DNA from 3 places in the Thioalkalivibrio sp. ALE19 genome. Region 1 is predicted to be linked to each of the others. Evidence: predicted binding sites of a transcription regulator. Region 1 holds the regulator's gene; each other region holds the start of a gene.
What was found. Region 1 encodes sigma-54, which starts transcription at its own class of promoters, with help from an activator protein. Its sites were predicted from a motif close to TGGCANGNTNCNTGCTT; they were not measured.

Region 2: F787_RS0102310 (CmpA/NrtA family ABC transporter substrate-binding protein) is a predicted target of sigma-54. The motif match lies at 5,420-5,436, and genes of this name have one in related genera.
Region 3: F787_RS0102990 (TonB-dependent copper receptor) is a predicted target of sigma-54. The motif match lies at 5,583-5,599, and genes of this name have one in related genera.

What each region holds. Positions count from the first base shown of each region.
Region 1 covers NZ_AUAG01000001.1:56,515-66,109, forward strand. Annotated here, with positions in the region: gene F787_RS0100290 (HAD family hydrolase) at 1-513, shown strand, start outside; gene lptC (LPS export ABC transporter periplasmic protein LptC) at 510-1,088, shown strand; gene lptA (lipopolysaccharide transport periplasmic protein LptA) at 1,085-1,627, shown strand; gene lptB (LPS export ABC transporter ATP-binding protein) at 1,624-2,364, shown strand; gene F787_RS0100310 (RNA polymerase factor sigma-54) at 2,449-3,978, shown strand; gene hpf (ribosome hibernation-promoting factor, HPF/YfiA family) at 3,982-4,320, shown strand; gene F787_RS0100320 (PTS sugar transporter subunit IIA) at 4,325-4,789, shown strand; gene hprK (HPr(Ser) kinase/phosphatase) at 4,792-5,832, shown strand; gene rapZ (RNase adapter RapZ) at 5,838-6,725, shown strand; gene F787_RS0100335 (PTS sugar transporter subunit IIA) at 6,730-7,155, shown strand; gene F787_RS0100340 (HPr family phosphocarrier protein) at 7,127-7,399, shown strand; gene F787_RS0100345 (AEC family transporter) at 7,403-8,335, opposite strand; gene trxA (thioredoxin) at 8,435-8,827, opposite strand; gene F787_RS0100355 (LON peptidase substrate-binding domain-containing protein) at 8,884-9,486, opposite strand; gene F787_RS0100360 (flavin prenyltransferase UbiX) at 9,483-9,595, opposite strand, start outside.
Region 2 covers NZ_AUAG01000003.1:65,860-75,454, reverse strand. Annotated here, with positions in the region: gene lolA (outer membrane lipoprotein chaperone LolA) at 1-3, shown strand, start outside; gene F787_RS0102340 (replication-associated recombination protein A) at 33-1,439, shown strand; gene F787_RS0102335 (TVP38/TMEM64 family protein) at 1,445-2,221, shown strand; gene F787_RS0102330 (TMEM165/GDT1 family protein) at 2,156-2,713, opposite strand; gene F787_RS0102325 (hypothetical protein) at 3,017-3,259, shown strand; gene F787_RS0102320 (DsrE family protein) at 3,350-3,706, shown strand; gene F787_RS0102315 (nitrate regulatory protein) at 3,834-5,147, shown strand; gene F787_RS0102310 (CmpA/NrtA family ABC transporter substrate-binding protein) at 5,616-7,034, shown strand; gene ntrB (nitrate ABC transporter permease) at 7,047-7,994, shown strand; gene F787_RS0102300 (ABC transporter ATP-binding protein) at 8,005-8,802, shown strand; gene nirB (nitrite reductase large subunit NirB) at 8,802-9,595, shown strand, end outside.
Region 3 covers NZ_AUAG01000004.1:44,261-53,855, reverse strand. Annotated here, with positions in the region: gene F787_RS0103020 (response regulator) at 1-249, shown strand, start outside; gene F787_RS0103015 (diguanylate cyclase) at 249-1,679, shown strand; gene F787_RS0103010 (DUF5362 family protein) at 1,820-2,191, shown strand; gene F787_RS0103005 (hypothetical protein) at 2,288-2,854, shown strand; gene F787_RS0103000 (DUF945 family protein) at 2,920-4,359, shown strand; gene F787_RS0102995 (sigma-54-dependent Fis family transcriptional regulator) at 4,363-5,328, opposite strand; gene F787_RS0102990 (TonB-dependent copper receptor) at 5,650-7,635, shown strand; gene F787_RS0102985 (copper chaperone PCu(A)C) at 7,654-8,202, shown strand; gene F787_RS0102980 (FHA domain-containing protein) at 8,279-8,821, shown strand; gene F787_RS0102975 (serine/threonine-protein kinase) at 8,825-9,595, shown strand, end outside.

The DNA.
Region 1 (9,595 bases):
GGCCTGCAGCGCGGCACCCGACTGCTGATCCTGGACGTCGACGGCGTGCTGACCGACGGCGCGCTGTTTCTCGGCGACGGTGGCGAACAGTACAAGGCCTTCCACAGCCGCGACGGCCACGGCCTGCGCATGGCCATGGACGAAGGCCTGGAGGTCGCGATCCTGACCGGGCGGCAGTCGGCGGTCGTCGAACATCGCCTGCAGGATCTGGGCATCCGCCACTGCATCCAGGGCCGGCGGGACAAGGGGGAGGCACTGGCACAGCTGCTGCAGCAGACCGGGCACCGCGCCGACGAGGCCGCGTTCGTCGGCGACGACGTGGTCGATCTGCCGGCGATGCGACGGGTTGGCCTGGGCATCGCGGTCGGCGACGCCCATCCGTTCGTGCGCCAGCACGCGCAATGGGTCACCACGGCCGGTGGCGGGCGCGGCGCGGTCCGCGAAGTCTGCGAGGACCTGCTGGCCGCGCGCGGCCGCCTTGAGACCGTGCTCGAAAGCTACCTGCAAGCATGACCCCGGATCCGCGCCGCGCCCCGCTCGCCGCCCGGCTGCTGGCCGCCGGATGCCTGCTCGCCGGGCCGGCAGCGGCCGAGCCGCCCGCCGAACCCGCGGCCGACGCGGAACCCACGCTGCAGATCGAGGGGTTTACCGCGCATGTCACCGGCGAGGACGGGCGGCCCACCCACCGCCTGCAGGGGTCGCGGCTGCGCGAATACGACCGGGATGCGGTCCAGTTCATCGATGACCCGGAGCTGGATCTGCTGGACCAACGGGGCCTGAACTGGACCTGGCGCGCCCCGCGCGCGGCACATCAGCCCGATCGCGAACTGCTGCATACCTTCGGCCACACCCGCGGCGTGCGCCCCGAACGCGACGCGCGCGTACGCACGGTGATCGAGTCGCGCGACGTGCGCGTGGCGCTGGACACCCGGCTGACGACCTCGTCGGCCCCGAGCACCCTGGAACAGCCGGGACTGTTCCAGCGGGGTACCGGCCTGCGCGCCGACCCGCAAGCGGATACCATTGAGCTGCTCGCCGAGGTCTACACGCTGTACAGCGACCTGCCGCAGGAGGACCGCCCGGAATGAACCCGGCCACAACCGAACATCGCCGCGCGGGCATCCGCCGACCGGCCCCGCTGCTTGCCGTGGCGGGCATACTCGCAGTGTTCCTGGCGGCCCCGCCGGCGACCGGCCGCGAGGATGCCCTGCCGGTGGAGATCACCGCGGACCACGCCGAGATGGACGAACGCGCGGGCACAGGCACCTACACCGGCGACGTGATCGTGGTGCGCGGCGATGCCACCCTGGAGGCGGACCGCGTGATCGTGCACATGCGCGAGCGCCGCCCCTACGAGATCGAGGCCCACGGCGAGCCCGCACGCCTGGAGTCGCCCGATCCCGAGACCGGCGAGACGCGCATCGCCGAGGGGCTGCGCATCGACTATTTCCTCGACGAGGAACGCGTGATCCTGACCGAACGGGCACGCGTCATCACCGCCGCCGAGGATGCCCGCGGGCAGCGCATCACCTACGATCTCGAACGCGACGTGATCCGCGCCGAACGCGGCGACACCGATGACGAGCGCGTGCACATCCGCCTGCAGCCACGCGAGGACGATCCATGACCCCCGCGGCCGACGGCCATCTGGTCGCCCGCGAGCTGAGCAAGCGCTATGGCCAGCGTACCGTGCTGGACGCGATGGATGTGGACCTGGTGCCCGGCGAAGTGGTCGGCCTGCTGGGACCCAACGGGGCCGGCAAGACCACCTGCTTCTACAGCCTGGTCGGACTGATCCGGCCCAATACCGGGCGCATCACCCTGGGCGGGCGCGACATCACCCGGGCGCCCATCCACGAACGCGCCCGCGCCGGGCTGGGCTATCTGCCACAGGAGGCCTCGATCTTTCGCCGCCTGTCGGTCGAAGACAACCTGCAGGCGGTGCTGGAACTGCGCCCGGAACTCGACCGCCACGAGCGCCGCCGCATCGGCGACGCCCTGATCGAGGAATTCCAGCTGGAGACCGTGCGCCACAGCCCCGGGATCGCGCTGTCCGGAGGCGAGCGGCGGCGCGCCGAGATCGCCCGCGCGCTGGCCGGCGATCCGCGGTTCATCTGTCTGGACGAACCGTTTGCCGGGGTCGATCCGATCTCGGTCGGCGAGATCCAGGAAGTCATCCGCCACCTGGCCGAACGCGGCATCGGCGTACTAATCTCGGATCACAACGTACGCGAGACCCTGGGCATCTGCCATCGCGCGTACATCCTCAGCGAGGGGCGCCTGCTGAGCGCGGGCACGCCGGACGAACTGCTGGCCGACGCCCGCGTGCGCGAGGTCTACCTCGGCGAAAACTTCCGCCTGTGACACCGACCGCCGCACCGGGGCGGTGCACAAGCCCGCAGCAAGGGATTACTATTCACTTATGGTGACCAACGCCTTTCCCAACTCATGCTGAAGCCCGGGCTGAATCTGCAGCTCGGTCAGACGCTGACCATGACGCCGCAGCTGCAGCAGGCCATCCGGCTGCTGCAGCTGTCCACGCTGGAGCTCCAGGCCGAGATCCAGCAGGCGCTGGAAAGCAATCCCATGCTGGAACAGGCCGAGGATGACGAACTCGGTGCCGACGCGGGGGACACCGCGGACACCGACAGCGACGCGAACACCGACGACGGCGAGAGCGGCAGCGACGCCGCCGGCACCGGCGAAACGGTGGATGCCGGCGGCTCGGAGGACATCATCCCCGACGAGCTGGTGACCGACAGCCGCTGGGAAGACATCTACGACGCCAGCGCCAGCCCGCGCGGTCTGGACGACCGCGACCCGCTGGAGAACACCTCGGACGACGACGGCGGCGGGCTGCAGGATCACCTGCTGTGGCAGCTGCATCTGTCGCACCTGACCCCGCGCGACCAGCGCATCGGCGCCGCCCTGATCGACACCATCAACGGCGACGGCTACCTCGAGGGCGACGTCGAGACCCTGGCCGAGACCATCAGCCGGAGTGAAGACCCCCCCGTCGACACCGACGAGGTCGAGGCCGTACGCCACTGGTTGCAGCACTGCGACCCGCTGGGGGTCGGTTCGCTGGATCTGCGCGAGTGCCTGGAGGTCCAGCTGGGCGAGCTGGCGCCGGACGCGCCCTCGCGCGAGGCGGCGCGCGCGCTCCTGGAACACGGCATGGACGCCCTTGCCCGGCGTGACTACAAGGCCCTGCAGCGCCAGAGCGGCGTACGCGATGGCGACGAACTGGCCGCGGCGCTGGACCTGATCCGCACGCTCAACCCGCGCCCCGGCGCCCAGATCAGCTCGACACCGCCGGAATACGTGGTCCCGGATGTCTACGTGCGTCATACCGACCGGGGCTGGCAGGTCGACCTGAATCCCGAGATCGCCCCGCGCATTCGCATCAACGACCTCTACGCCGGCATGGTCCGCCAGGTCTCCGATGCCCGCGACAGCGCCTTCATGCGCGATCAGCTGCAGGAGGCGCGATGGTTCATCAAGAGCCTGCACAGCCGCAACGACACCCTGCTGCGCGTGGCGCGAGCGATCGTCGAACGCCAGCAGGGGTTCCTGGAACACGGCGAGGTGGCGATGCAGCCGCTGATCCTGCGCGACATCGCCGAAGCCCTGGAGATGCACGAGTCCACGATCTCGCGGGTCACCACGCAGAAATACATGCACACCCCCCGCGGGGTGTTCGAATTCAAGTATTTCTTCTCCAGTCACGTGGGCACCAGCGACGGCGGGGAATGCTCCGCGACCGCGATTCGTGCCATGATCCGCGAACTCATCGAAGAGGAAACGCCGGGCAAACCGCTCAGCGATTCCCGCCTCGCCCAGATCCTGGCGGATCGGGGCATCAACGTGGCCCGGCGTACCGTGGCCAAATACCGGGAGGGCATGAACCTGCCATCCTCCAGCGAGCGCCGCCAGATGGCCGCCATGCCGACCGGAAGCAAACCGAAAGGAGCCTGACCCATGCAGATCAATCTCACCGGACACCACGTCGACATCACCGACGCCCTGCGCGACTACGTCAACGAGAAATTCCAGAAGCTGGAACGCCACTTCGACAAGGTGATCGACGTGCACGTGGTGCTGAACCACGAGAAGACGCAGAAGCTGCACAACAAGGCGGAAGCGAATCTGCAGGTCAGCGGCAACCACATCCACGCCGAGGCCAGCCACGATGACATGTACGCCGCCATCGACGGCCTGATCGACAAGGTCGACCGCCAGCTGATCAAGCACAAGGAGAAGGTCAAGGATCATCATCGCGCCGAGGGCGCCCAGCGCAACCGCGAACAACCCGAGTAAGCCGATGAATCCGGCCGAGCTCATCACCCCGGAGCGCATCGGACTGGAAACCGACTGCTCCAGCAAGAAACGAGCGCTGGAAACCCTCGCCGATCTGCTGGTGGACGGGGCCGCGGACGGACTGGCGGCCAGTGCCGCGTTCGAAGCCATGTCGGCCCGCGAAAAACTGGGCTCCACCGGGCTCGGCCATGGCGTGGCGATCCCGCACGGCCGTCTCGCCGAGCTGGATACGCCCCGCATCGCGGTCCTGCGTCTGGATCAGGGCGTGGATTTCGAAGCCATGGACCACGAACCGGTGGACATCCTGATCGCCCTGCTGGTGCCGGAAGAGGCCACCAGCGAACACCTGGACCTGCTGGCCCAGCTCGCGCGCGGGCTGTCGCAGCCGGACACCCTCGCCGGCATCCGGCGCGCCGCGGACAGCGCGGGGGTCCAGCAGGCCCTCACCCGGGCCCTGGGAGATACCTGACCATGGCCGACCGGGCGGAAGCGGCAGCCGACGGCACCGCGAGCAACATCACCATCGCCGCGCTCACGCGGGCGATGGGGAGCCGTCTGGACCTGCGCTACGTCCACGGAGAGGAGGCCGCGGGCGACCGCGAACTCCTGGGATTCGGGGATGGCGACCTGCCGCTGGCCGGCCACCTGAACCTGATCCGCCCCAACCGCATCCAGGTCATCGGCGACTACGAGGCCCGCTACATCGCCGGCCTGTCCGACGAGCAGCGTGACCACCTGGTGCTGGAAATGGCCCGCACCGGTACTACCATGGTGATCTTCGCCGAGGACACCTGCCCGTTCCCGCGCATGCCGCAGACAGGTGACGACCCCCTGCCGGTGATCCTGTGCACACGCACATCCTCGCACGAAGTCATCGCGCTGCTGCGCTATTTCCTGCAGCAGCGCCTCGCCCATTTCGAGGTGCGCCACGGGGTGTTCATGGAGATCCTCGGGATCGGTGTACTGATCTCGGGGGCCTCCAGCGTCGGCAAGAGCGAGGTCGCACTCGAGCTGATCTCGCGTGGCCACCGGCTGATCGCCGATGATGCCCCCGAGTTCGCGCGCATTGCCCCCGATATCGTGCGTGGACACTGCCCCGCCCTGCTCCAGGATCTGCTCGAGGTGCGCGGCCTGGGCGTGCTCAACATCCGCGCGATGTACGGCGACTCGGCGATCAAGGGCGGCAAGTATCTGCGCCTGATTATCGATCTGCGCGATCACAACGAGCCCTCGCCGGTGCCGGACGATCGCCTGAACGGGCGCCGCGGCGAGAGCGAGATCCTCGGCCTGCGCATCCCGCTGGTCAGCCTGCCGGTGGCGCCGGGGCGCAACATCGCGGTCATGATCGAGGCCGCGGTCCGCAATCACCTGCTGCACATGCAGGGCTACATCGCCGGGGACGACCTGCGCGCCCGCCAGCGGCGCCAGATGGGCGAGGATCAGCAGGAGGAATCCATCTTCCACATCGGCGGGCCCAGCACCACGGTCCCCAACCCCGATCCCGAGGGCTGACCGACATGCGTCTGCTGCTGGTCAGTGGTCTGTCGGGTTCCGGCAAGACCGTCGCCCTGCATACCCTGGAGGACGCCGGCTACTTCTGTGTCGACAACCTGCCGCTGCCGATGCTGCCGGAACTGGTGGAGAAGGTCCGCAGCGGTCATTACGACACCGGCGGTGACCGCCATCTGGCCGTGGGCGTGGACGTCCGTTCGGGCCTCGACGCCCTCAGCGGATTCGGCCAGCTGCTGGGCGAGCTGCGTGGATCGGGCCTGGAGGTCGAGGTGCTGTTCCTCAATGCCTCCGACGAGGTCCTGCTGCGTCGCTACCACCTGACCCGCAGACGCCATCCGCTGGCACGCGACGGCATCCCGCTGGTGGAAGCGATCGGCATGGAACGGACCTGGCTGGGGCACGTGGCGGTGGAGGCCGACCTGACCGTGGACACCAGCCGGCTGTCGATGCACGACCTCGCGCGCACGCTCCGGGCCCGGGTCGGCAGCCGCGAGACCGCCGGCCTGTCGCTGCTGTTCCAGTCCTTCGGCTTCAAGCACGGCTCGCCGCTGGATTCCGATTTCGTGTTCGACGTGCGCTGTCTGCCCAACCCCTACTACGAGCGCGAACTGGCGCCACTGACCGGACTGGATCCGGCGGTAGCGCATTTCCTCGACAGCCATGGCGAGGTCGGGGCGATGTTCGACTCCATCCACGGCTTTCTCGACACCTGGATCCCGCGGCTGGTGGCGGACCATCGCAGCTATGCCACGGTCTCCATCGGCTGTACCGGCGGGCGCCACCGCTCGGTCTACCTTGTGGAACGGCTGGCAGCTGCGTGGCGCGAACGGGAACATGTTACTGTTAGCACCCGTCATCGCGAGCTCGATTCTCTCTCCCCTGAAACGGAGTAGTTCCATGGGCGTCGGTCTGATCCTGATCACGCATCAAAACCTGGGCGATACACTCCTGCAGACCGCGCAGAGCATGCTGGGAGACCTGCCCGAGGACTGCGAGTCCATGGCGATGTCGCAAAGCGACGATCCGGACGATATCCAGGCGCAGGCCCGCGCCCGCATGGAGACCCTCGACAGCGGTGCCGGTGTGCTGGTCCTGACCGACATGTTCGGCTCCACGCCGGCCAACGTGGCCAGCCGCGTGGCGCGCGGACACAACGCGCGCGTGATCGCGGGCGTCAACCTGCCGATGCTCGTCCGCGTACTCAACTACCGCCATCTGCCCCTGAGCGAACTGGTCAACAAGGCGCTGTCCGGGGGCCATGACGGAATCCTTCTCTGCGACCAGGAATCCAGCGATGCCGCAGCGCGCAGTTCCCATCGTTAACCGGCTGGGCATGCATGCCCGGGCCGCCGCGAAGTTTGTCAGCCTCGCCAGTCAGTACACCGCCGATGTCACCGTCGCCCGCAACGAACAGGAAGTGAACGGCAAGAGCATCATGGGGGTGATGATGCTGGCCGCCGCCCAGGGCTCGGAGATCACCATCCGGACCGACGGCGCGGAGGATGCCGAGGCGGCGCTGGATGCCCTGACCGAGCTGGTCGCGGACCGCTTCGGCGAGGAATCCTGAGGCTCACCCCCCCAGAAGACCGCCGGCCAGGGCGAACCACAGCGGCAGGGTAATCAGCGAAAGGGCCGTGGTCAGGGTCACCGCGGCCGCGTACAGCCCCGTATCCAGCCCGAAGCGGTCACAGAACACCAGCCCCAGCACCATCGCCGGCATGGCCGCCTCCAGCACCGTTCCGGTCGCGGGGATCCCCTCCATCCCCAGCAGCCACACCAGCCCCAGCGCCACCGCCGGTGCCAGCAGCAGCTGGATCCCCACAACGACCGCCAGCGGCCGCGCGTCGCGCCCGTGAAAGCGGTGGAACACCAGTGCCAGGCCCAGCGCGAACAGCATCAGCGGCGACACCGAATCCGCCAGCAGTCCCAGCCACTCCTCCAGCCAGACCGTCTGCGGCACCCCGCCCAGGTTCAGGGTGACACCGGCGAGGGCGGCCCAGATCGACGGCACCGACAACAGGCCGCGCAGCGGATGCACCGCCGGCATGCGACCATCGCCGTAGCGACGCGCGAGAACCACGCCCAGGGTCAGCACCAGCGGCAGGCAGGCGAACAGGTCGTACTGGATGGCCACCGCGCGCCCCGCCTCGCCGAACAGACTGTCGAGGATCGGCAGGCCCAGATAGGTCGCGTTGGGCCAGGCAGCGGCCAGCAGCATCGCGCCCACCGCGGCGCGGTCGGCAGTGCATGCTCGGCAGGCACCGGCAGTAACGGCCAGGGTGATCAGGACCGTCGCCGCGGCGACCAGGGCAATGCGGACCGAGTCCAGACCCAGCGGTGCGGTCCACAGGACCTGCAGCACCAGCGCGGGCAGCAGCAGGTAATAGACGAGCGTGGTGAGGACCCGGCGGGTGGTTTCGGCATCCAGACCGCCGGGCTGCAGGATCCGCCAGCCGACCCCGGCAACGATCAGGGCCCCCATCTGGGTCATCACGCTGAACACGGGGGGGAGGGACCTCGTCGGTTTGTCAGGGTCGGTTCGAGTGGCGGACGGAGCGGCCCGGGAACGGGCCGCGGGAGGTTATTGCGGCAGGTGCCGGACTCAGGCGTTGCCGCCGGCCTGCTGCTCCTGTTCCTGCTGCTGCTTTTCGATGTCGGCGCGCACGGCCTCCATGTCCAGCTCGCGCACCTTGCCCAGCACCTCGTCCAGCTGCGCCGCGGACAGCACGCCGGGCTGCGAGAACACGATGACCTGCTCGCGGAAGATCATCAGGGTCGGGATGGACCGGATCTGGAAGGCCCCGGCGATGCCCTGCTCCTCGTCGGTGTTGACCTTGGCGAAGACGACGTCGTCGTGCTTGTTCGAGGCTTCCTCGAAGGTCGGCGCGAATTGCTGGCACGGGCCGCACCACGGCGCCCAGAAATCCAGGATGACGATGTCATTCCCGGTGATGGTGGATTCGAAGTTGTCCTGCGTGAGTTCCTGAACGGCCATGATCGGCTCCGGCTTGAAATTACGGCCCTTTACCTTAACAGGCCGCCCGGATGCTGTCAGGGAGACGACTGCGCGAGCATGGCCGCCCGCAGACGCTCGAGACGATCGATCGGATCATCGGATTCCAGCAGCGACTGCTTGACCGCGAGATCCACCGGCAGCAGCTCGGCGAGCCGTCCGGCCACCCAGGCCGAATCATTCAGGTGGCGTTCGAGATGCGACCACGGCGTGCCCAGCTGATCCAGCAGACGCTCCAGCAGATCGGCCAGCGATGCATAGTCCACCGGCAGGCTGACCGCCGGCCATTCGTCCAGCGGCTCCACCTCGCCCAGCCACAGTCCGTCATCTCCGCGCCGCGGGTTGTGGATCTGCTGGCGCTGCGCCCCCTTGGCGAGGATGCCCAGCAGGCCATCGGAGCGCTGGTCCCAGTCGATGATGCGCGCCTCGGTGCCCACCGCATGGAACCCCACCGTCGGATCCGATTCGTCCGGCGGCTCTTCGCCCTCGGCGGGCGGCTCGATCGCCACCACCACGAAGCCGCTGTCGTCGCGCAGGCAGCCACGCACCATGTCGAGATAGCGCGTTTCGAAGATCCGCAACGGCAGCAGACCACCCGGGAACAGTACGGTGTTCAGCGGAAACAGCGGAAGCGTCTTCATTCGGGGCCGTCCTCTCCGGCTTGGCCATGCCCGGCCCCCCAGCGGGGACCCAGTGCGTGTTCGATCTGCAGGTGATCCAGGACCCGCGCCACCATGAAATCGATCAGGT
Region 2 (9,595 bases), on a different contig from region 1:
TGACCCGTTCCCGGCGGGGTTACAATCCCGGCATGAGTGACGACCTGTTCGACAATGATCTGTTCGGGGACGATCCCGCCGGCGGCCCGGAGGCCGGCTCGCCGGCGGACCCGTCATTGCAGTCCGCAGCCGCGGCAACGACCGTGGATCCCGCCGCCCCGCTGGCCGAGCGCATGCGCCCGGCGCGGCTGGACGAGATGGTGGGGCAGGACCACCTGGTGGGCGCGGATGCCGCGCTGCGCCGCGCGATCGAAAGCGGTCAGACCCCGTCGATGATCCTGTGGGGGCCGCCCGGCTGTGGCAAGACCACGCTGGCGCGGCTGGTGGCCGAGGCCGGTGCCCAGCGGCTGGTGACGCTGTCGGCGGTGCTGGCCGGGGTGAAAGACGTGCGCGCGGTGGTGGATGCGGCGAAGACCCGGCGGCGCAACGGCGTCGGCACGCTGCTGTTCATCGACGAGATCCACCGCTTCAACAAGGGGCAGCAGGACGCGCTGCTGCCGCATATCGAGGACGGCACGCTCACGTTCGTGGGGGCCACCACCGAGAATCCGTCGTTTGCGCTGAACAGCGCGCTGCTGTCGCGGGCGCGGGTGTATCGCATGGAGGCGGTGGGGGCGGAAGCGGTCGAGTCCCTGATCGAGCGCGCCCTGGAGGATCCGGAGCGGGGCCTGGGCGGCCGCGGCCTGACACTGGATGCGGAGGAGCGTCAGCGCCTGGCGCGGGCCGCGGACGGGGATGCCCGGCGTGCCCTGAACTGGCTGGAGACCGCCTCCGACCTGGCCCGCGACGGGGCGATTACCGGAGACGCCCTGCGCGCGGTCATGGGCGCGCAGTCCCTGGCCTTCGACCGCCAGGGCGATGCCTTCTACGATCAGATCTCCGCGCTGCACAAGTCGGTGCGCGGTTCCGACCCCAACGCGGCGGTGTACTGGCTGACCCGCATGCTGGATGCCGGCTGCGATCCGGACTACCTGGGCCGGCGGCTGCTGCGCATGGCCTACGAGGACATCGGCCTGGCCGCAGTCGGGCTGGGCGCGCGGGTGCTCGCGGCCTGGCAGACCCTGGAACGCCTGGGCCGGCCGGAAGGTGACCTGGCGCTGGTGCAGGCGGTGATCGAACTGGCCGCCGCACCCAAGAGCAACAGTGCCTACGTTGCGCTGAACCAGGCGCGCGCGGCGATCCGCGAGACCGGGAGCCCGGGCGTGCCGCTGCATCTGCGCAACGCGCCGACCGAGCTGATGCGCGCGGAAGGCTTCGGGGCCGGGTACCGCTACGATCACGACGAGCCCGATGGCTTCGCCCGCGGGCAGGTCTACCTGCCGGAGGGTCTGGAAGACGAGCGCTTCTACAGCCCGCGCCGGGACGGCACCGAGCGCGCGCTGGCGGAGCGCCTGGACCGTCTGCGCGACGCGGGCGGAAACCCCGGCGGGGAGGGCTGACCGGGTTGCGCATCCGGCATCACAAGCGGTGGCTGACGGTGGCGGCGATCCTGTTCGGTGTGTCGCTGGCGTGGATCCTGCTGACCACCGAGTGGCCGAGCCTTGGCTTCCCGCTGGGCGAGGTGGAGGCCTGGCTGCGGGGCTGGGGTGCGGGTGCCTATCTGGTGTTCGTGCTCGCCTTCATGCTGCTGGCCCTGTTCCCGCTGCCCAGTACCTTCTGGATCCTGCTGGGCGGGGCCCTGTTCGGCCCCTTCACCGGCGCCGCCCTCAGCCTGCTGGCAGCGACCCTGGCGGCGGTCATTGCCTTCCTGCTGGCGCGTACCTGGCTGCAGCCCTGGCTGGCCCCGCGCATGGGCCCGCGCAGCTCGCGGCTGCGCGCCGATGTGGAGGCCGAGGGCTGGCGGGTCGTGGCCCTGACCCGCCTGGTGCCGGTGTTTCCGTTCGCCCCAACCAATTACGCCCTGGGGCTGGTCCGGCTGCCGCTGCCGGTCTTCGCGCTGACCACCATGGTCGCCCTGATCCCCAGCCTGTTCGCCTATGCCTGGCTGGGGCACGCCACCCGGGAGATCGCCAGTGGCGCCGACAGCGGGGTACAGCTGGGTCTGGCCCTGCTCGCGGTGCTGGCGCTGTTGCTGTTGCTGCCGCGCCTGGTGCGCCGCATCTGGCTGGGCCAGAAGACACTGCACACCGAGGCGCCAATGACTTCAGTGTCTCCCTCAGACCCAGGCGAGCAGGACCCCGATGCCCAGGGCGAGGAACAGCAGGGCGGCGAGCGCGCGTAACAGCCGCAGGGGCAGGTGGCAGGCGAAGCGCTGGCCCAGCCACACCACCGGGGCATTCGCGAGCACCATGCCGATGGTCGAGCCGATCACGACCAGGATCAGGCTGTCGAAGGTCGCGGCCAGCGCGCCGGTGGCGACCTGGGTCTTGTCGCCCATCTCGACCAGGAAGAACAGCACCGTGGTGGTCCAGAACACGCCGTGTTTCGACGCGGCCGGCAGCTCGTCCTCGCCATCCGGGACCAGTACCCAGGCGGCCATCACGATGAACCCGATCCCCAGACCCCAGCGCAGCCAGTCCTCCGGGATGCTGGCGCCGATCCACACGCCCGCCAGCGCGGCCAGGAAGTGATTGGCCAGCGTGGCCACCACGATGCCCCAGATGATGGGCCAGGTCTGCTGGTAGCGGCAGATCAGGAGCAGGGCGAGGAGCTGGGTCTTGTCGCCCATCTCGGCGATGGCGACGATGACGGTAGAGACGAGCAGGGCTTCCATGACGGTCTTCCGGGCCGGGTGGGTGGGCAAGACACGTGACATCGCACCACCCACCCGGCCACGGATCGGGGCGCCATGCCACAGGTCTCGCGGGGCCCGGTGCCGCATCGGCGGCGGGGCTGTCTGCACCACGGTCCTCCGGGCGGAGGATCGAATCTGTTGATGCAGACCCCGGTGAGGCAAGGCCACCCGGGTCGCTACTCCCCTGAAGCTGGCAGGACTCTAGTCATCCCGGTCCGCGCGGGCAAGGACGATCGCGGCTCCGGGCTGCGCCGCCGCCGGGGCTTGGGTAGCATGCGCGCGATGAAACGCTTCCTTTACTGGGTCGATCGGGCCCCCCTTTGGCTGTTCGCACTGCTGGTTGCGACCGTCGGCCTGGCCCCCTGGATCCCCGAGCCGCATGTCGCGGAGAAACTGCGCTGGCTGTTTGCCGGGGAACTTACCCGGCCACTCGATGTGCTCGACCTGGTCGTCCATGCCGTGCCCTGGCTGTTGATGGCGTTCAAGCTCTATCGCAACAGTCTCACCACGAAGGGCGCCCCCTGAGCCGATTGTTTCTCCCTGGCTTGTGGGAAATCGACGCGCCGCTTGCCGGCCGCTACCGATTTCGCACCTTTTCAACCCCGGGAGACTCCCATGCGCTTTATTGTTGCCGTCACCGCCGGTACCGACGACCCGACCCGCGCCACGCTTGGCATGATTGCCGCCAATGTGGCCAAGCAGCAGGGCCACGACGTGACCGTCTGGCTGCAGGGCGAGGCCGTGAACATCGCCAACCGCAACGTGTACGACAAGATCGTCGGCCATAACATGCCGGCAATGAAGGACATCGTGGATTCGCTGGTGAGTGAAGGCGTTCCGTTCTGGGCCTGCGAGGCCTGCGCCAAGGGTCGCGACGTCGGCGAGCACAACTTCCTGCCGAACGCCGAGATGGCCGGCATGGGCCACTACGTCCAGGCCGTCGCCGAGTTCGACCGCTCCATGAGCTTCTGATCGGCCGTGCCGTTCCGCGGGCGGGGCGTGATGCCCCGCCCGTTTTTGTTTGTACCCCCGCTGTCAGTCGGTCGAACTGGCACATCGCATGCTTGTTTGTTCCGGGAGTGATTCACGGACGACGAGCATGACCCAGAACACATCCCCGAATTTTTCCCTCGAAGAGTCCATTGGCGATTTCCTGGTCGCCTCGCGCAAGTGCGAGGTGGTGAGCCTGGAGCGCCTGCTGGAGGCGGTGCAGCTGGTCGGGCGCATCCGCGCGCTGGTGCATGCCCTGCAGCGCGAGCGCGGGGCCTCCAGCCTCTGGATCGGGTCCGGCGGCCAGCGCTATACCCGCGAACTGGAGCAGTACCGGGCCGAATCGGACGCCGCCGCGGCCGCGTTCCGCGAGCACCTGGATGGCTGGCTGGCCCCGGACGCCTGCGCCCATGGCCGCAGTCGGCTGCTGGGGCGCATGGCGCTGGCGCTGCATGGCCTGTCCGGCCTGGGCAGCCTGCGCGAGGAGGTCCTGGAGCTGACCCTGAGCCCGATGGACTCGACCCGCGGCTTCAGCGAGCTGATTCGCGCCCTGATGGCCCTGGTGTTCGAGGCTGCGGATTCGGCGACCGATCCCGAGGTCTCGCGGGCCCTGGTGGCCCTGCTGAACTTCATGCAGGGCAAGGAACTGGCAGGGCAGGAGCGCGCGATCGGGGCCGCCGGGTTTGGCGCCGCGAACTTCGAGCCCGAACTGCGCCAGGCGCTGGTCCATCGGATCGATGCCCAGGAACGGGCGTTCCGCATCTTCTCCGAGTTCGCGGCACCGGCGGCCTGTGCCGCCTGGCGCGAGCTGCAGACGGCGGCCTTCGCCGCCGACATCGAGCGTCTGCGCCGCCGGGCCTGTACCGAGGCCTCAGGGCACCACGACCCCGCCCGGGCCGAGGAATGGTTTGCCTGTACCACCGCGCGCATCGACGCGATGAAGGAGATCGAGGATCTGCTGGAGATGCACCTGAACGAGTGCTGCTCGGCACGCATCACGGCGGATCGCGCGGACCTCGGCGCGGTGCGTGACCGGGTCGCGCAACTCGCCGAGTCGGAACTGCGCGACAGCGTCCCGTATGCGGTGTTCTTCGGCGCGCCGGAGGGCCTGGAGCCCGCGCAGGAGGAGGGCGATGCCGCACTCAACGTACCGATCGTCGGACACTCGGTGATGGACTTGGTGCAGCGCCAGGCGGCCCGGCTGCAGTCGGTGGAGGATGAACTGCATGCGGCACGCCAGGCCCTGGCCGAGCGCAAGACCATCGAGCGTGCCAAGGCGCTGCTGATCCAGCACCGCGGCCTCAGCGAGGACCAGGCCTACAAGCTCCTGCGCCAGACGGCGATGAACCAGAACCGGCGCCTGGCCGAGGTCGCCGAGGCGACCGTCGCGATGTCCGACCTGCTGGGCAAGGGCGGCCTGTAGCTAACTCCCCGGGAAACGGATGCCGGCCCTGTGGGAGCGGGCTTGCCCGCGAAGCACCTACCAGTGTCCGCGACTGGCAGGGGCTTCGCCGCCAAGGCGGCTCCTACAGGTAGTGCACCAGCGCGGTTCATCTGCACCGCCGGTGTGCCCCAGGGTGGTGCCGCTTGCGAGTGATATTCCCCTGCGAAGATTCGATTGAGTACCGGGAACCGTCCGATTTTTCCGCGTCAGGATAGGCTTTGCGCCCTATCGGTCGATCAGCAACGGCTAATTGGCACACCTCCTGCAGGAATACCGGCAAGACGAGCCAACGGCGGTTCGTCGCCTGACAACAGGGAGACCCGACGACCGGGCCTCCCACGGGACTGGACAAAGGCGTCCATCACCCGGCTGCAAACGCGGCCGGGCTGATAGGACGCCTTTTTTCGTTTTTGGGATGTGTTTGCTGACAAGGGGAGTGAACCCGCAATGACCGATCACACGAATGACACGAAAAAGACCTCCGGCCTGTCGCGCCGGCGTTTCCTTCAGGCCGGCGGCGTTCTGGCAGGGGGCGCCGCCTTGGGGATGCATCCGGATTTTTTCCGGTCGGCGGCCTATGCCGGGGGATCCGAAGGGCTGGAAAAGACCAAGCTCGAGTTCGGATTTATCCCCTTGACGGATTGTGCTCCGCTCGTAGTCGCCCAGGAGAAGGGATATTTCGCTCGCCACGGGCTCGACGTCCATGTGGCCAAGGAGGCTTCCTGGGCCAATATTCGCGACAAGGTCTCCGTTGGGAGCCTGGATGGCGGGCACATGCTGGCGGGGATGCCGATCGCCGCGACGCTGGGCGTGGGTGCTACCCAGCGCAACACCATCACGGGGTTCAGCATGGACCTCAACGGCAACGCGATTACCGTTTCCAACGAGCTCTACGACCGGATGGTCGAGGCCGATCCGGAGGCTATGAACGAACGGCCGATTTCCGCGCGCGCCCTGAAGAAGGTCATCGATGCCGACCAGGCAGCGGGCCGTGCCCCGATGACCTTCGCCATGGTTTTCCCCGTATCCACGCATAACTATGAACTGCGCTACTGGATGGCCGCTTCCGGGATCAACCCGGATCGGGATGTCCGCCTGGTTGTGATCCCGCCACCCCAGATGGTGGCCAACCTGCGCGCGGGCAACATGGATGGCTACTGCGTCGGCGAGCCCTGGAACATGCGTGCGGTGGACATGGGTATCGGCAAGACCCTGGTCACCAACTACGAGATATGGAACAACAATCCGGAGAAGGTGTTTGGCGTACTGGAGAGCTGGGCGGAAGAACACCCGAATACGCACCAGGCAGCGTTGCGGGCCTTGATCGAGGCCAACGAGTGGATGGACAAGCCCGAGAATCGCGAAGAAGTGGTGCGCATCATTTCGGGCCGCCGTTTTGTCAACGCCCCTGAACACGTAGTGGCCATGTCGATGACGGGGACGCTCCAGTTCAATCCGGACGGAGACCCCGAACCCTTCCCGGACTTCAATGTGTTCCACCGTTACGCGGCCAGCTTTCCGTGGCGCTCGCATGCGGCCTGGTTTGTCACGCAGATGGTTCGTTGGGGGCAGCTGGAAGAGCCTGTGGATATGCGTGCGGTGGCCGAAAAGGTCTATCGCCCCGAACTGTATCGGCAAGCGGCTGCAGAAGTGGGCGTCGCCTATCCCGAGATCGACTGGAAGACGGAAGGCACACGCAATGAACACTGGACCCTGGAGGCGGCCTCCTCGCCGATCGAGATGGGCCCTGACCGGTTCATTGATAACCGCGCCTATGACCCGGATGACCTTGTCGGCTATGTCGACGGTTTCGATGTACACAGTCGCAAGGTCGCCCTCGATGACCTCGCCGACGTCAACGGCTGAGGGAGGCCCACCATGTCCACCAATTACGCCGATATGCAACTGGCGGTTGAACGCGAGAACGACAAGGACGCCGAAGGTCGAACGGAGGCCGCCGCTGGCCGGGAAACCAAACCGGCGGAACGCAACGACACCGCCGGGGCGATCGAATCGGCACACGATGACCGATTCGAGGTGATGGCGGATATGTTCCAGCGCTGGATTCCTGTGCTGGCACTCCCGCTGATTGCGTTCGGATTGCTGCTGGGGGGCTGGGCCTGGCTGCAGTCGACGGTCTCGCCGGACCTCCCGACGCCCGGGCAAGTGTGGGCCGAGGCCGTCTACCTGCTAAGCGATCCGTTCTACGACTACGGTCCGAACGACATGGGGATCGGCTGGCAGGTGATGTATTCCCTTGGCCGCGTCCTGGCGGGCTTCGGCCTGGCAGCACTGGTCGGCATTCCGCTGGGCTTGATGATGGGCGCTTCGCTCTCGATGCGCCGCGCCATTAGCCCGGTCGTGCAGCTGTTGCGTCCCGTGTCCCCGCTGGCCTGGCTGCCGCTCGGTCTGCTGGTGTTCCAGGCGGTCAATCCCTCCGCGATCTTCGTGATCTTCATCACCAGCATCTGGCCGATCCTCATCAATACCGCGGCCGGGGTCCAGGCCATCCCGCGTGACTACACCAACGTATCCCAGGTGCTCCGTCTCGGGCGCCTGGAGGCGGCGCGCAAGATCCTGATCCCCGCAACCATGCCCTACATCCTCACCGGCATGCGGTTGGCGCTGGGGATTGCCTGGATGGTGATCGTGGCGGCCGAGATGCTCACCGGCGGGGTCGGCATCGGATTCTTTATCTGGGACGAATGGAACAACCTCAATGTCGCTTCGATCATCGTGTCGATCTTCGTGATCGGTCTTGTGGGCATCGCCCTGGACGCTGGGGTGGGCCTGATCAAGAAACGCTTCGACTACGCGCCCGCGTAAGGAGAAACACATGAGTCACTATCTCAATCTCGATTATCTGGACATGACGTTTGCGACTCCACGCGGGCCGCTCAACGTGCTGAACAACGTGAATCTGAAGGTCCAGAAAGGCGAATTCGTATCCATCATCGGGCATTCCGGCTGTGGCAAGTCCACCGTTCTGAACATCGTGGCTGGGCTGCTGCGCGCAACCACTGGGGGCGTTCTTCTGGAAGAGCGCGAGGTAGTGGAACCCGGGCCAGAGCGTGCCGTGGTGTTCCAGAACCACTCCCTGCTGCCCTGGATGACGGTGTACGAGAATGTCCGTCTGGCCGTTGACAAAGTGCGCCGCGGAGCTCCCCAGGCCGAGCGCGACGCCTGGACGCTGGAGAATCTCGAACGTGTCCACATGACCCACGCGAAGGATCAGTACCCCGGTGAGATCTCCGGGGGTATGAAGCAGCGCGTCGGGATCGCCCGGGCGCTGGCGATGGAGCCCAAGGTCCTGCTGATGGATGAACCGTTCGGCGCGCTGGATGCGCTGACCCGGGCACATCTGCAGGACGAGGTCATGAAGCTGCGGTCGGATCTGGGCAACACCGTGCTGATGGTCACCCACGACGTGGACGAGGCGGTGCTGCTGTCCGACCGCATCGTGATGATGACCAACGGCCCGGCCGCGACCATCGGCGAGATCCTGGAGATCGACCTGCCAAAGCCGCGCGAGCGCCTGGTGATGGCCGACAACGCGCAGTACAACCACTACCGGGCCGAGGTGCTGCGCTTCCTCCACGAGCGTCACAAGAATCCCGAGTCGGAGGCCGCGTGATGGATACCGCGAACGACAAGCCGCGGCTGGTCCTGATCGGCAACGGCATGGCCGGGATGCGCACGGTCGAGGAGCTGCTGAAGCTCAAGCCGGACATGTACGACATCACCGTGTTCGGTGCCGAGCCCTGGGGCAACTACAACCGCATCATGCTCTCGCCGGTGCTGGCCTCGGAGAAGACCGTCGACGAGATCATGCTGAACGACGATGCCTGGTATGCCGAGCGCGGCATCACCCTGCACAAGGGCCGACGCATCGAACGGATCGACCGCGTGAACCGGCGGGTGATCGCCGAGGACGGCACCGAGGCGCCCTATGACCGCCTGCTGCTGGCGACCGGCTCCGACCCGGTGATGATCCCGGTGCCGGGGCATGAACTGGAGGGCGTGGTCGCTTTCCGCGACATCCACGACGTGGACGCGATGCTCGCGGCCAGCCGCGCACACAAGCATGCGGTGGTGATCGGCGGCGGCCTGCTGGGCCTGGAGGCCGCCAACGGCCTGATGCGCCAGGGCATGGAGGTCACCGTGGTGCACCTGATGGAGCACCTGATGGAGCGCCAGCTGGATGCCGAGGCCGCCGGGATGCTGCGCGGCTCGCTGGAGGAGCGCGGCATGCGTTTTCGCATGGCGCATCAGACCGAGACGATCCTGGGCGAGGGCCGCGTCACCGGTGTGCGCTTCACCGACGGCAGCGAGGTCGAGGCGGATCTGGTGGTGATGGCGGTCGGCATCCGCCCGAACACGGCGCTGGCCGCGTCCGCCGGGCTGCACTGCGAGCGCGGCGTGGTGGT
Region 3 (9,595 bases), on a different contig from region 1:
CTCGACCTGATGCTCCCGGGCATGGATGGTTTCGCCTTCCTCGACCAGCTGCAGCGTCACGAGCGCTGGGGGGAGATTCCGGTGCTGGTGCTTACTGCCCGGGATCTTTCCGCCGCGGAACGCGGCCGGCTTCTCGAGCGGGTAGAAGATATCTTCCAGAAGGGCGCCGTCAGCCGTGACGACCTGCTGGCGGCCATCCATTCCCACGTCGACCGCCATGCCTCCGCCAGCAACACGGATCTCGGGTAATGAACGCGGCGAACACCAATATCCGTCATGACCTGCGCACGCCGGTGAACCACATCATCGGTTACGCCGAGATGGTCCAGGAAGACCTGGAGGATGCCGGCATCGATGGTGGTTCGGGGCAGCAGTTGAGCGCCCTGGTGCAGAAGGCCCACGAGCTCCTCGAACAGGTCAATCGCATTCGCACCCCGGAGGAAGGCGGGCCGCCGCTGGAAGACCAGTTTGCCGAATGGACCGACGTGCTGTCCGAGCTGACCCGGCTGCATTCCGATGTCCGCGCCGCAGTTCCGGAGGCCGGGGCCGGGAGCCTGCACGGAGATCTCGACAAGATCGGAGACGCCATCAACCATCTGGCCGATATGGTGCGTGCCGGCAGTCGTACGCGTCTTGCCGATCCCGATCCCGATCCCGATCCTGGCCCCGAGGCCTCCGGGCCCGGCGATGCCACGGGCGCTTCATCCGACGCCCCGCCCGGGGAAGCGCCGGAAGACGCGCCGCGGATCCTGGTGGTCGACGACAATCGTTCCAACCTCGAGATTCTCGCCCGGCGTCTGGAGCGCGAGGGGTATCGCGTGTCGGCGGTGACCAGCGGCTTCCACGCCCTGGCCCGGCTGGGTGATGAAAACTTCGACCTGATCCTGCTGGACGTGGTCATGCCGGACATGGATGGCCAGGAGGTCCTGGACCGGGTGCGCCGCAAGTACGGCCCGACCGAATTGCCGGTGATCATGGTGACCGGACTGTACAACAGCGACAGCATCGTCCAGGCGCTCAATGCCGGGGCCAATGACTACATCACCAAACCGGTGGACTTCCCCGTGGCCCTGGCGCGCATCCGCACGCATCTCCAGCTGGGCGAGCTGGCGCGTGATCTGGCCGCGGCCAACGAGCGGCTGTTCCGGTATTCCTACATGGACGGTCTGACTGCGATCCCCAATCGGCGGCATTTCGACGAACACTATGCCCGCGAGTGGGATCGTGCCCGGCGGGAGTCGCTGCCCATTGCCGTGGTCCTGATGGACATTGACTACTTCAAGCCCTTCAACGACTACTACGGCCATGAGGCCGGTGACCGGGTCCTCAAGGAAGTGGGGCGCGCCCTGGACGCGACCCCGCGGCGCAGTTCCGATCTGGTCGCCCGCTACGGCGGCGAGGAATTCGTGGCGGTGCTCCCGGGTGCGGAACCGAGCGATGCCCGCGACTTCGCCGAGCGCCTGCGGGCGTCGGTGGAGGCCCTAGGGCTGGAACACAGCCAGTCCGGTGCTGCCGCGCATGTGACGCTGAGCGTGGGCGTCGCCGGGGAGCGGCCGGTCACGGGGGGTGACGAGGCGGACGACCGGCGCCGTCAGCTGCTCCTGCGCGCGGACGAGGCCCTGTACGAGGCGAAAGAAGGCGGGCGGAACCAGGTCCGCTGTGCGCCCGATCCGGCATAGGGGGAGAGGACCGGATCGGGGGGCCCGACTCGTGCCCCCTGCAAACATGCAGGTAAGTTCGCGCGGTTCGGCTGCTACACTTCGGCAAGGCGTCGGCGGCTGCGGGCGACCTGCCACTGAGGGAGAGAAAAAGGGGAATCATGAACGAGACAACCAGTACGACCGGCGTGCGCGAACTCATCGAGCCGGTTTATCGCGGCAAATTCTGGATGCAGCTGATCGGGGTCATGCTGATCCTGTCCGGGGTGCTCACGGCCCTGTCGATCATCGGCATCATCGTGGCCTGGATCCCGATCTGGGCCGGCGTGGTGCTGATGCAGGCCGCCGGCAGTTTCGCCCGCGCCTACGAGCGCGATGACGAGCTGGAGGCGAAGAATGCCATGGGCCGGCTGCGCACCCACTTCACCATCATGGGCGTGCTCCTGCTGGTCTACATCCTGCTGATGGTGCTGGGTTTCCTGTTCGGCATCGGCGCGGGGATGATGGGCATGAGCGAGCTTCAGGGCATGTAACCCGGGCAGTCGGGCCGCCAGCCGCGGCCCATTGCCTTTTGCGGCCCGTCGTCATAGCTTCTCCGGTATGTTCATCGTCCAGAACGGAGGTTCGTGATGACCCGCTCGCCAGCCGTGCTGTTCGCCGTTTCGCTTCTGCTCCCCGTTCCCGCGCTGGCCGGGCCGGATGCCGGTGAGGCGGAAGCCGATGCCTTCACGCGTGCCTACGCGGATTCCTGTCTGAGCGGAGTGAGCGATCTGGAGGCACTGCGGGCCGAACAGGAGGAAGACGATCTGCTGCGTCCGGAGCTGGCCGCGCCGTTTCTGGGCGGACAGGAAGGCGAAGCCTGGCGTCTGGAGTCCGAGGCCGGGCGTCTCGTGCTGGCCCTTCCCGAGGGTGACACGTTCTGTGCTGTGCACGCGCGTCGCGCCGATATCGAGCATGCGCACGAGGCGTTCGTGCGTCTGATCTCGGAGGCCCCCGACCCGATCGAGGCCCGTGAGGTCCGCGATGACACCCGGGAGGTGCCGGGGCGCGGCCCGACGCGTACCGTATCCTGGGAATGGGCGGTGCCCGAAGCCCCTCTCAAGCAGCTGTTCACCCTGAGCCTGGCCCCGGCCGACGATGACGGCCGGGGCCAGCTGATGGGGTCGGCGGCCCTGGTGACCGCGGACGACGACTGATTCGCTCCGGGGCCGTTGCTCACCCCGGGGCACACTGGCAACACCCACTAAAGAAGGGAGTCATTATGGCAAGTGGACTGGCGAAGGCCGGCGTGGCCGTCGGTGTTGTGGTACTCGGCGGAGCGGCCTGGGCGGGCGGTGACCGTCTGGTTCAGGCGCAGGCGCAGAACAGCCTGCAGGAGGCGCTCGACCGCTTCGAGGCGGATGCCGCGGCGGTGGACGAGTTCGACGTGATCCGGCTCGCATATGACCGGGATGCCGGGACGGTCGATTATCGCTTCCGCTACCGCCCGGAGTCCGACAACCCGCTGCACGAGCCGCTGGCGGAGCTGCAGGGCACGCCGGAGCCGAGCGTGAGTGCCAGTGGTCGCATGGAGGTCGAGGATTACGGCCTCGCCCGCTGGGTCAGCGGCCAGCCGTTCCGCGCGGCCGGTACGCTGCCGTGGGCCGAGGCGGTGGCGGCCGACCTGCCCGCACTGGAGCAGGATCACTGGGCCACGCTGGAGGTCGCTCATCGCCCCGGGGGCGACACCCGCATCCATCTGCAGGGCACCGGTTATGACGGCGATCTGCTGATGGCCGGCCAGCATCGCATCGGCGAGCTGTCCTGGGACGCCTGGGAGGCCTCCGCACAGATCGCGGGCGAGGCTGGTCTGCAGGCGCTGCACGCCGAGCTGCCCCGGGCCTGGGTCGGCGTGCCGGGCGAGGTGGATCTGCGGATCGACGGCCTGCGCATGCGCGGCGACAACCTGGTCATCGTCGACTCGCTGCTGGTGGAAGGCGATTCCGAACTCGCGCTGGACGGGATCGAGGGTGAGTTCGACGACGAGTCTTTCCGCATGCGCGACCTGCGTCTGGCGGGGGTGACCCGCGAGACCGACGGCCGTTCGCGCAGTGACCTGAGTCTGGAGCTGGGCGAGACCCGGGCGGAAGGCCTGACCGGTCTGCAGCAGTTCCGCGCCGAGCTGCATCTGGACCTCGATGCCGCCGCCGTCCGCGAGGCCGGGCGTCTGGGCCGCGAGGTCGAAGCCGGCCTGCACGCGCTGGAGGATGTGGACGCCCTGTATCAGCAGTGGCTGATGGATACCGCCTCGCAGGGCGCCGCCCTGGAGCTGCGGGAACTGCGGGTGGTGGACGCCCGGGGCGATGCCCTGGACGGCAGCCTGACGCTGCGGGCCGGGGAGATCCCGCCGGCCGCCTGGCAGGGCCCGGGATTGCTGGAGTATCTGTCGGGTTCGTTGCAGGCGGGCGTGGACCGGGGACTGATCCGCACCTCGGTGCGCGAGGACATGGCCCTGCGTGAGCCGCATCGGCCGGCGGCGGAGGTGGATCGCGAGGCCGAGGAGATCGTGGCCATGCTGATACAGGGCGCGCGCGAGTTCCCGCTGTTCACGGTGGAGGATGACCGGGTCCGGCTGGACGTCGAGGTCGCCGAGGGCATGATCGTGGTCGATGGCGAGCCGATGATGGCGGTCACCGACCTGATGATGCTGCTGCAGGGATAGCGGTCAGGCGATCTGGTATTTCTTCATGCGGTAGAGCAGGGTGTCGCGGGTCAGCCCCAGCAGGCGGGCGGCCCGCGACCGGTTGCCGGCGGTCTGTTCCAGGGCCTGGCGGATCAGGTCCATCTCCAGGCGCTCCAGGCTGAGCCCTCCCGGCGGGATCACGAACGGCCCGCCGGCCTGGTCCTGCGGGGTCTGCAGCCAGGCATCGGGCAGATCGCCCGGGTTGACCTCGGCACCGCTCATGAAGATTACGCAGCGCTCGACCAGGTTCTTCAGCTCGCGCACGTTGCCGGGCCAGGGCCACTGGCCGAGCCAGCGCAGCAGTGCGGGCGTGAACCGCGGCGGTTCCACGCCGTGGTGTTCCGCCAGTGTGACGCGAAAGTGTTCGGCCAGACGGCGCACGTCTCCCTGGCGGCTGCGCAGCGGCGGCATCTCCAGCGGCACCACCTGCAGGCGATAGTACAGGTCGGCGCGGAAACGCCCGTCGGCCACGCGCTGCTGCAGATCCTGGTGGGTCGCGGCGATCACGCGAACGTCGATCTGTTCCGCCTCGGCCGCGCCCAGCGGCTGGCATTCCCCGTTTTCCAGAAAGCGCAGCAGCTTGGCCTGGGCCCCGGCCGGGAGTTCGGCGATCTCGTCGAGCAGCAGCGTGCCGCCATGTGCCTGGCGCACCAGCCCCGGTTGATGGTCGTTCGCGCCGGTGAAGGCCCCGCGGCGGTGGCCGAACAGCTCGGACTCGACCAGCTCTTCGGGCAGGGCCGCGCAGTTCACCGTGATCAGCGGTCCGTCCGGGCGCCGGCTGCGGGCATGGATGTGGCGCGCCAGATGTTCCTTGCCGGTCCCACTCTCGCCCAGCACCAGCACCGTGGCATCGGTGGCCGCCACCATGCTGGCCTGACGCAGCACGGCCTGCAGCTCGGGCGAGCTCCCAACGAAATGTTCGGCGGTATTTTCTGATTCGACCAACATCTCCTCCCGGCCGCCAGGCGCTTGCCGCATGACTGCATAGCCTGCCCCAGAGTCCGTGCCCGGGCAAGGGAATCCGTCCGCGTCCGGTTCGCAACTGCGGCGTTTCACCCCTCCGCTGTGGCAAATCCCGCACCGGCCCCGGGGGCTGCCGTGTATGCGTGGCGGTTCCGGCCACCTCCGGTGGTGCTCCCAATGGTGCTTCGGGCGCCGCAGTCCGCCATTCCGGTTTCCCGTTCTCCGTTCGTGCCCGTATCTGGCCCGGCGCTTGCTCGCGAGTCGGTCGCACGACGCCAATGACAAGAACAAGGACGGAGAGAAATCATGAAGCATTCGCATGGATTCCGGTGCCGCTGGATCCCCCTGGCGATCGCCGGTGCCGCGGCCGCGCCCGTGGCGGCCGAAGGGCCTTCTGCGCCGCAGGCCGGGGACCCGGCGCGGCTGGCCCCGGTGGTGGTAACGGTTCCCGCCATGGAGGGGCCCGGGCGGATCAGTACCGATCCGCGCCAGCCCCGACTTCCGTTGCCGGCGCATGATGGCGGGGCGTATCTGGCCTCCATCCCCGGATTCGTGACCAGTCGCAAGGGCGGTACCAGTGGCGATCCGGCCCTGCGAGGCCTGGGAGGCTCGCGACTGTCGCTGCTGCTGGACGACGATCCGGTGCTGGGCGGCTGTGGCGGGCGCATGGACCCGCCCACCGCGTATGCCTATCCGCAGGCCTTTGACCGCATCGAGGTGAGCAAGGGTCCGCAGAGCGTGCGGCATGGTGCCGTGTCGGGCGGTACGGTGCGTTTCGAGCGGGACGCGCCGGTGTTCACGGAGGCCGGGGAGGTCACCGGATTCGCGGGCCTGACCGTCGGGCGTTTCGATCGCACCGACCTGGTGGCGGACGTGGCGACCGGGTCCTCCGCGGGCTATTTGCGTGCCATCGGCACCTTCTCGGATCAGGACGACTACCGCGACGGCGATGGCAACGAGGTCCACTCTCGGTATTCCCGCTGGAGTGGCACCGGGATCGCCGGCTGGCGCCCTGACGAGCAGACCCTCATTGAGTTCACGTATGACCGTTCCGACGCCGAGGCCGCTTACGACGACCGTGGCATGGACGGCGTGCGCTTCGACCGCACCGGCTACAGCCTTGCGCTTACCCGCGATGATCTCGCGCCCTGGTTCGAGACCCTGGAGGCGCGGGTCTTCCGCAACGAGATCGACCATGTGATGGACAACTACACCCTGCGGGAGCCTCCGGGCATGCCCATGGTCAGCTACCCCGAACGCATCACCGAAGGGGCGCGGGTGGCCGGGGATTTCCGGCTGCCGCGGGACATGGCCCTGCACGCCGGGTTCGATTACAGCCGCAACCGCCACAGCGGGAACCGCCTGATGGGGCCGGACGCCTTCGGGTGGCGCGATGTCGCCCGCGAGGATACCGCGCGATTCCGCGACGCAGGGGTGTTCGGCGAACTCGAGATCCCGCTGGATGCGCGGCGCCGCGTGGTGAGCGGCCTGCGGGTTGACCGGACCCGGGCCGAGGCGCAGCGCGACGGCTTTGGTGGCGCCAGCGACGGCGACCGCGAGCGCGCGACCGCCACCAGCGGTTTCCTGCGCTATGAACAGGAGCAGGCGCAGCGGCCGCTGGCCTGGCACGTCGGTGTCGGGCGTTCGGAGCGTGCGGCGGATTTCTGGGAGCGCCGGCGGGTGTTCGATCTGGATACCGAGGTCCTGACCCAGCTGGATGCGGGCATTGCCTGGAGCGGGCCGCGCCTCCGAGCCTCGCTGTCCGGTTTCTACGGCGAGTTCGACGACTACATCCTGGTGGCGCAGCCCGGGGATCGCACGCGCAACGTGGATGCGCGGACCTGGGGCTTTGAAGCGGACGCCGCTTGGGAACTGACGTCGGCGTGGACCGTGAACGCGAGTGCCGCCTGGGTGCGCTCGGAGAACACCACGGACGACGTGCCCCTGGCGCAGACCCCGCCGGCGGAGGCAACGCTGGGCGCGGAGTATGCGTCGGGGACGTATTTCGGCGGGCTTCAGGTCCGCGGCGTGATGCGTCAGGACCGCATCCACGAGGATCACGGTACGATCTACAGCCTGGACACCGGAGAGACCTCGGGCTTTGCCACCGTCGCGCTGTACGGCGGGGTGGAGCTGTTCGGGAACTCGCAGCTGACCGTGGGCGTGGACAACCTGTTCGATCGCACCTACAGCGAGCATATCCAGCGCGGCAGTGCCGAACTGGGAGCGGCCACCCGGCCGGTCAACGAACCCGGGCGTACCGTCTGGGCCCAGTGGAACGTGGAATTCTGAGAGAGGGAGACATAAGCAATGACCAACATCTCGCAATATCAACGCCCCGGGCGGCTGGCCCTGGCCGGTGCCGTATTCCTGGCACTGGCTGCCACCGGCGTGACGGCCGGAGAACATGCGCATGGCGCGGACGAGACCTTCGCCTGCGACTGTCCGGAGGGCCTGGAAATCGTGTCCGAGCCCTGGGTGCGCATGATGCCGCCGGGCATGGGCTCGACCGCGGCGTATCTGACCCTTGCCAACCATACCGACGAGGACATCGAGCTGGTCCGGGGCGAATCGCCGGTCGCCGGGGTCACCGAGCTGCACGACCACGTGCAGGATGACGCGGGCGTGATGCGCATGCGCGAGGTCGAGGCCATCACCATCCCGGCCGGCGGGAAGACCGCGCTGGAGCCGGGTGGCCTGCACGTGATGCTGATCGATCTGCATGAACCGCTGGAGCGGGATCAGCGTGTGTCGGTCACCCTGGAGACGGCCGCGGGCGAAACCGCGCGCTTCGAGGCCACGGTGCGCGATGGTGGCGGGTCGCGCCATGGCCACGGATCCGGCCACCACGGGCACTGAGGATTGATCCAGATCGTTGTGACCCTCCGGGGGGTGCGGGCATACTCCATCCCGTATGTCCATTCACGGGGGGAGCATGAACGAGCATTCCGAGGGACGGGGCGAGGGCCGCGACCGTAACGGCCCGCAGGGCACCATGCTGTTTCAGCGCGGCGAACTGCCCGAGGCCCCGCCGGAGCCCGCCGGCACCGAGGTCGAGGAGAGTGACCTGCCGGTGCTGGTGGGGGTCGCCGAGCCGTTCAAGCAGCAACGCCTGCTCATGCGCCCCGGCCGCCATTCGCTGGGGCGTCAGTCCGACAACGACATCGTCCTGCAGGAGCCGAGCGTGTCCTCCCAGCACGCCTGGGTCATCAACGAGGACGGCGAATGCCGGGTGATGAACCTGCTCTCCACCAATGGCACCTGGGTCAACGGCGAGCGGGTGCACGAGGCCACGCTCAGGGAGGGCGACCGCGTGCGCTTCGGCGGGGCCGAATTCGTGTTTCATCACCGGGATCATGCCGGGGCCGGTCTGCCCCTGGCCGGCCGCCGTCCGCGCTGGCGGGCCTGGCTGGCGGGCGGTGCCGCGGTGCTGGTGGTGGCGGTGCTGGTACGGATCGGGCTGGAGGTCCTGGCCTGATTCATGCGGCGCTTCGGCCGGTACGAAGTAGGGGAGGAGCTGGGCCGCGGCGCGATGGCGACGGTCCATCAGGGGTATGACCCGCAGATCCGGCGGACCCTGGCCATCAAGATCCTGCATGACGACTACGCCTGCGATCCGGAATACCGCCAGCGCTTCCTGACCGAGGCCCGTGCCGCGGGTACGCTGACCCACCCGGGTATTGTCACGGTCTTCGACGTGGGCGAAGCCGAGGGCCGGCCGTTCATCGCCATGGAGCTGGTGGAGGGGCAGACGCTGGATGCCTACGCCGAACAGTTCCGTCCGCTGCTGCTGCGCAATTTTCTCAAGGTGGCGCAGCAGCTGGCCGAGGCGCTGGACTATGCTCACCGCCATGGCGTGATCCACCGGGACATCAAGCCGGAAAACATCCTCGTCACCAGTGCCACGGTCAACATCAAGGTGATGGATTTCGGCATTGCCGAGACTTTGTTCGACCCCGAATGGCGCGCCGAGGACCACACCGCGTCGGCCGGGACCCCCCATTACATGGCCCCCGAGCTGATCCGCGGCGGTGATGCCGATGGTCGCAGCGATCTGTGGTCGATGGGCGTGGTGCTGTACGAACTGCTCACCGGGCATCGGCCGTTTCTCGATGGCGAGGCCGGTCGGGTCCTGCAGCGGGTCCTGGAAGAGCCGGTGCCGGAACCACGGCCGATCATCCGCGACTGCCCGGAAGACCTGGTCGCGGTGGTGCGCCGGCTGCTGGAACGCGACCCGTCCCGGCGGTATCAG